Regions from separate parts of the Scytonema hankhaensis NUACC26 genome, predicted to be linked through region 2. Evidence: a T-box and tRNA genes for the amino acid it is inferred to sense, from the RefSeq annotation. Region 2 holds a T-box; the other holds one or more tRNA genes.
What was found. The T-box of region 2 lies ahead of ileS (isoleucine--tRNA ligase). A T-box ahead of a tRNA ligase gene usually reads a tRNA of that ligase, here a tRNA-Ile.
Positions count from the first base shown of each region.

Region 1: it encodes a tRNA-Ile, which carries the amino acid that the T-box ahead of ileS (isoleucine--tRNA ligase) is inferred to sense. The anticodon was not compared.

Region 1 covers NZ_BAACAP010000234.1:13,361-16,777, forward strand. The annotation lists gene ACKTT2_RS36735 (GNAT family N-acetyltransferase) at 1-520, opposite strand, end outside; gene ACKTT2_RS36740 (hypothetical protein) at 810-1,412, shown strand; tRNA gene ACKTT2_RS36745 (tRNA-Gly) at 1,589-1,660, shown strand; tRNA gene ACKTT2_RS36750 (tRNA-Ile) at 1,669-1,744, shown strand; gene ACKTT2_RS36755 (slipin family protein) at 2,230-3,417, shown strand, end outside.
Region 2 covers NZ_BAACAP010000148.1:13,944-17,360, reverse strand. The annotation lists gene ileS (isoleucine--tRNA ligase) at 1-1,675, opposite strand, end outside; T-box leader at 1,772-2,071, opposite strand; gene ACKTT2_RS10340 (hypothetical protein) at 2,151-2,282, opposite strand; gene ACKTT2_RS10335 (SMP-30/gluconolactonase/LRE family protein) at 2,893-3,186, opposite strand; gene ACKTT2_RS10330 (ScyD/ScyE family protein) at 3,314-3,417, opposite strand, start outside.

The sequences.
Region 1 (3,417 bases), on a different contig from region 2:
TGGGAAGAGCAACAAACCCAATACGTGCATAGAATCCTTGTAGGTGAGGAGAACAGATAAGATAAACAAGTTTTCTTGTATTCTTCAAACAGTACCAAAGTAAGTGCGCTCCAACACCTTGTAAGCGATGTTTGGGATCGATGTAAATTGCAGAAAGCACAGTATAATTTGTTCGTATCAAAAGCGATGCCCGTCCAACAATTTGCTGTTTATGCTCGGCTACCCAGATCGCACTATTAGAAGAGCTTCTTGATAGTAACAATATAGTAAGGAAATAAGTTCCAACTCCCGTTCCAATTGCCAGTCCAATTCCCACAAAAATAGATAGATCGATTGAGCTTAGTATCGAGAAAATTTGTTGCCAATCCTGTAGGAAATTATTTGGTAAATTTCCCATCTCGTATATGTAGGCTCGATAATAAACTTGTAGTTTCTCCAAAGCTGTTTCTAGCATTGCTCGGATACCGATCGCAATCGCCAAAATAGATAGAACAAGAAGCGTGCAAAATAGAGTTTTCAAGCTTCGCAATAGTATTTCTCTAACAGTACCTCTCCGGAATGAGTACCCTGGGGGTGGAGTATGGGATTCAAGAGGTAGTTTTCCAGATGAGGACATTAAAATATACCTATGACAAACTGCACGTTTCTCTTAGCTTTTCACGAGCTTCAAATTATCGAGAACCGCAATTACACTGAAAAAAAGGAAAACCTTTTATAGCAGTCTTATCTGATTTGTGAAAAAAATGAAGTACTGTAGTAAGTACGGCTATGCCGTTAAAATTAAATAGTGGAGCCAAAGAATATACACTATGCCTTACAGTCAATTTGATTCTATAGGAAAAGTTAAATCTGCTTTTGGAATCTCCACAGTTGAGGGAGTGCGTTTTTTTCCTCAAATATCACCATGTGAACCTTCAACTTTAACTGAATTTTTAGAAGAAAGTTTACCCTTAGCGATCGCAACTGGAAGTGAAAAAGCTCATTCAGAATTAATTATAAGTCCCGTGCTTTTAGAAGTGCGTAAGATTCTTAAGCGTCAAATTAGTTTATTCTCTGGTGATAATTTTGATGTAGACGCTTCAGTTAGTCTAAATGGTAGATGTGACTTTCTCATTAGTCGTTCGCCGGAATTGTTAGAGATTGAAGCTCCTAGAGTTATTATTGTTGAAGCAAAACAAGCCGATTTAAAGTTGGGAATAGGTCAGTGTGTTGCAGAAATGATAGCCGCTCAAAGGTTTAATGAGTTAAAAGAAAATCCTACTAATACTATTTATGGCAGTATTACAAGCGGTACTCAGTGGCGATTTCTTAAGTTAGAAGGGAAAATTGTTACAATCGATCTTACCGATTATTCTTTACCACCGATAGACCAACTTCTTGGGATTTTAGTTTGGATGGTACAAAACGCTTGACTAAAAGAAATTTAAGCAATTTTTCAGTAATTACCCACTACCATTTAATATTTTATGTGCTACATTAAGTAGTATAGTAATACATCAGCAAAACTGTGGTTCGGGTTCTACATACCCGACTGGTGCGCCAACCTATGGATTGAGCGTATACCGTTCTTGCAATGCATTGCTAAACCGTTTGATTAGCTCAGTTGGTTAGAGCAACCGAAGCCATCGGTCGGACGTAGGTTAAAATCCTACATCAAACTCCCCTCTTTGAAAGTGAGCTCATTGGATAGAGCGATCGACTCATAATCGATTGGTTGCAGGTTCGATTCCTGCACTTTCCACCAAAGAAAGTCCGGGTCAAAAGACACTACCCTGTCACGGTAGCTTTACATGGTATGGGAGAAATCCCAAGACGGTTCGACTCCGTTGTTATGCAAACTCTGCAATGTGGGTGCTCGCGGTTGGACGTTACTCAGTGATGTTCAATCGCCACAGTGAAGAAGCCTGTGCAATTGTCTTCTCCTTAATTTGAGTTTGTTCGAGCGTTTGTCATATCCATTTTCTCTACGAGAATTCTGGAATTGGCAAATGCAACGGCAAATCTGAGTGCTATTTTTCCTTGTAAGAGGAATTATAGCAATATGGCGATAAGCTGGGTACAGCTTGCGCTAAGAGCGATCGCTACAACTGGTAATAACCAGAGTAGTGTTTTGCCCTCTTAATCCAATTTTAGAGACGCAATTTGCCCGCAACTGAACTGCAAACACCCACACTTGTAGAGTTTCAATTAATCACTGGTCACTGGTTACTGGTCACTGGTCACTGTATTATGTGGAAAACATTTTATATCAAACCTAACGAAATCGGAATTTTATATCACAGAAGTGATTTCAAGAAAATTTTACAGCCCGGTACTTACACTTATATCGGACGCCATTGGCAAGTCAAAACCTATGACCTCAACCAACCAGAAGCCAAGATTGAGAACCTCGAACTTTTGTTGAGAGATCGTGGCTCCGAGTTACAACAACATCTCATAGTCGTGCGAACAGCTTACAACCAAGCAGCTTTAGTACGCTTGGGTCAAAATTGGATGAGCATTGCACCCAATCAACTACGGGCTTTTTGGCGCGGTTTTATTGAGGTAGAATCCCATGTCTTCAACTTGGAAGAAAGCTTGGAATTACCAACAGAATTCGTACAGCAAGTACGCGGAATTGCTTTGAACGGACTGAAAAAGTTTCAAATTTCAGAGTCTGAAATTGGTTTGCTGTACGTACAAAATAACTTTGTCCGACCCCTAGAACCAGGAGAGTACGCTTTTTGGTCGCAAGACAAAGATGTTTCACTCCGAACGCTCAGCCGGATTGTACCTAATCCTAGCTTTCCCCTCGAAGATGTATTGATTGAAAAACATCCTGACTTTGTTGCAGCGTATTGTGAAGTCGTACAATCGCTGACTTATCAAGTCGCAATTGTGAGATATCAAGGGAAAGTTATTTCCATCCTACCGCCATGCGATCGCAAATTGTTTTGGAAAGGTGTTGAGGTGGAGACGATCGACATCAGCACTGATGCTAAGTTACCTTCTCGTTTGGTGGCTGAGTTAGTTTCCGGTAAACCTGAAACTCTAGCTTTGAGCCGCAATTCTTTGCATATTCGCGAAGTACCAACACAACACCTGGGGTTACTCTACATCAATCAAGAGTATCAATCACAACTCCAAGCAGGAATGCATGCATGGTGGCTGTTTGGGCGTTCTTTGCAAACAGAAATCTTTGACCTTCGTTACTCAACACTTGAAGTATCCGGTCAAGACATTCTTTCTAAAGATAAAGTCCCTTTGCGTTTAAACTTAACTGCTGGCTACCGCATTCTCGACCCACTTAGAGCCAAGAATGGTTTATCAGATATTACCACTTACCTATACAAAGAACTACAGTTTGCTTTGCGTGGTGCTGTTGGGGAAAGAACTCTAGATGCATTGTTGGAGGATAAAGGCGCAATTGATAGCAGT
Region 2 (3,417 bases):
AAACATCGACGGTATAAGGAACTCGTTTAAAGCACTTACCGTTTTTCTCAAAACTGATGTCGTCAATGTAAGGACGATGCAAATCTAACCCAGACAAATCTCGCCCTGTCAGATCTTCAAGCTCTTTTAAGCTTCCTATACACAGAGACTCGCTTTCATCTTCACTCACCCAGATGGGTAATGGCGCACCCCAATATCGCTCGCGGGAAACTGCCCAGTCAACATTGTTTCTCAACCAATCTCCAAATCGACCATCCCGGATATACTCAGGATGCCATACAATCTTGTGATTGTTCTCAATGAGCTTGTCTTTGACTGCTGTTGTACGGATGTACCAGCTTTTTTTGGCATAGTTGATGAGTGGCGTTCCATCCCGGTAGTTGAAGGGATAGGTGTGTCGGATGGTCGTTTTGCGGTAGAGCAAGCCCCTTTCTAACAAATCTGTGGCAATTTGCTCATCTGCATCTTTAAAGAATGTTCCAGTATAAGGGCTTTCACCCGTAGGTACATCGAGCAATTTCACATCAGGATACACTTTACCTAGTAGATCCACAGAGAAAAGCATGGGGAGGTTGTGCTTGCGTCCGAGATCGAGGTCGCCATATGCAGTAGCAACGTGGAGAACGCCTGTTCCATCGTCAATGGTGACTTGTTCGTCTAAAATGACTCGGAAACCTTGAGAGAGGTCTTCCCCTTCTGGAATCCGACCGCGTAAGATCGGGCTGTATTGCAGGTTAAGGAGTTCTTTTCCTGAAAAAGTTTTCAGCGTTTGGTAATTGTTTTCACCAAAAACATCATTGGCGCGTTGACAAGCCAGAATATAGAGGTCTTTTTTATCTGGATCGCGATCGCCCTTGGCGCAAGCCGTACCCGGCTTATCGCTTGTTGCTGCTTCAAACAAACCATAGGTAGCATCATCTCTGACTGCAAGAGCAACATTTGCAGCCAGTGTCCACGGAGTTGTTGTCCAAGCCAAGATATAGACGGGACGTTCTCCAGATTCAACAATGTTACGTTCCACAAGTTGAGTCAGGTCTGCTGGGAATTTGGGATATACGGAGGGGTCTTCTACATTCTCTCGATATCCTTGCGCTACCTCATGGTCTGAGAGGCTGGTATTGTTGCGAGGACAGTGCCAAGTGGCGCGGTAATCTTCAAAGAGAAGATTTCGCTCCCATAAGGATTTCATCAACCACCAGCAGGACTCAATGTAGCTGTTTTCATAGGTGATGTAAGGATTTTCTAAGTTCAACCAGTAGCCAATGCGATCGCTCATGGCATTCCAATCCTGGATGTACTCAAACACCGATTGCTTGCATAGTTGATTGAATTTAGCAATACCGAACGCTTCAATATCTGATTTTTTGGTAAAGCCTAACTTCTTTTCCACACCAAGCTCGACAGGTAAGCCATGAGTATCCCATCCCCCTTTACGTTGGACTCTATACCCTTGCATGGTTTTATAGCGGGGGAACAAGTCTTTATAAGCACGGGATATAACGTGATGTACTCCAGGCTTACCATTAGCAGTTGGAGGACCTTCATAAAAGACAAAATTCCCTTCAGGAGCTTCTTTATCGACTGACTTCCGAAATATGTTTCGCGTTTTCCAAAAGTCAAGAACTTCTCGCTCTAGATTCGGGAAGCAAACTGATTGTTGAACTTCTCTAAACATAACTTAACCGCACTCACTCTTCATTTGACAAACTCAATGTTTGACATTCCTATCCCTTTCAATGAGGTAAAACAACACAAACACCTCATACCTATGCATTGGGACGCTTAGGTGAGCGCGGTACCACCCAACTTTCCCAGAATCTCGCAATTCTGGACTTTATCGCTACTCCCTGATGGGAAGAGCGCTCTGCTGTAACGTGCAGAACACGGCTCTATCTACTCATAGCTTCCACTAAGGGAGACTAAAACTGAAGTTTTTGGCTTCCTGTGGAAATGCTTTTTTCGGAGAGCAGCTCGGGGAGGATTTTCATTTCTACCGTGTGTTCAGGCTCGCACCGTCCCTGACTCGCTCAGCACCGACTTAGAAATTACTCGTTCCCTTCATTGCTTTTATTTATAGCTGATACATGATAGCATAACAACGCCGATGTGGGCATGACCTGCTCGCCAGAAATCTTGCCGCAATAGACATTTTACTGTTTTCGTTGCAGGTTAACCAACTCATTCAACTCATCAAGCAGTTCTTCCGCCTCTGTATCCCCTTCATCCGCTTGTTGCAGCAAGTAGCTTAAAATTTTATTCATTAATGCGTTTGAAACTTCCATTATTCATGCCTTCCCCAAAAAAATGACCTTTTCTACTTGAAATATATTAACGATTTTTCTTATGTGTAGGTTAACGCGATCGCTTAAATAAATTCTCTACCAAAAGACCAATTAACACAGCCAATCTATAAAGAAGAAGAAGTGGAGTAAGCTCAACGAAGAAATTACTCCTTTCCGCCATAAGATTACCGATCTTCTTCTCTTACTCCCTTGCTCTTTGCGTCTTTGCGGTTCAATTAATTCAGTAATCTGCGAGCGGGATAGGAGTAAGACCCTCTAATTTCAAACGATTTGGATTCATACTTGGGCATTTGCGATACGCCTTTAGGCGTTAAGCTTCGCTTATCGCGCTGCTGTGTGTCATTATGCGAGAATTTTGTGGATTGGGATCGCCGTGGAGAAATTCAACGAATGCCTGTAAATGTTGGGTTTCGTTCCTCAACCCAACCTACGTACCAACGGATTTTTACGCAAAAACTACGTAGTGTTGAATTCACTACCATGAAAATCTTTCACCCACGTGTGAGTCAGAGCCGCGCGCTCTCCCAGCCCTTACGATGAGCAATGATGCCAACTACTACCCCAAAGAAAGTAAGGGTTAATCATCGTTCTAACGATTGTCATTCCGTGAATATCCCTCGCCTGTGGCAGTCAAGCGAATGCGATAGATGGCTGTGTTAACTGTAATAAAGAGGCTGTGACCATCTTCTCCCCAAGCTAAATTGCCTGTTCGTACACCCGTTTCAATAGTCCCCAGAAGCGTTCCATCGGGAGCAAAAATGAAAACTGCCTCGGGTGCTGCACCGTACACATTACCTGCCTTTAGGTGCATGACAAAAGACCAGACCACCAGGTTACGTTCTTTTATCTTTGAAGTCTGCATCGGAGAATAAGGATTTGGCACTAGACATCTCCAAAAACGATTCTCCGTTGCTTGCACAAAAACTTTAGCAGTGAGTCTTGTTAGAGATTCAACTTAATGGATTTTGACCGATCGTGTTCGCGTTTGGATCGAGATCGCTCCTTAGATTTTAGGCGTAATTAAATACGCTTGTGTCGTTAAGCAGATTCGCTTGCGACAATCCACTCCAAGGTTCGAGCGCACCAGTTGTCGTAGCTCGATCGAGCAGCGATT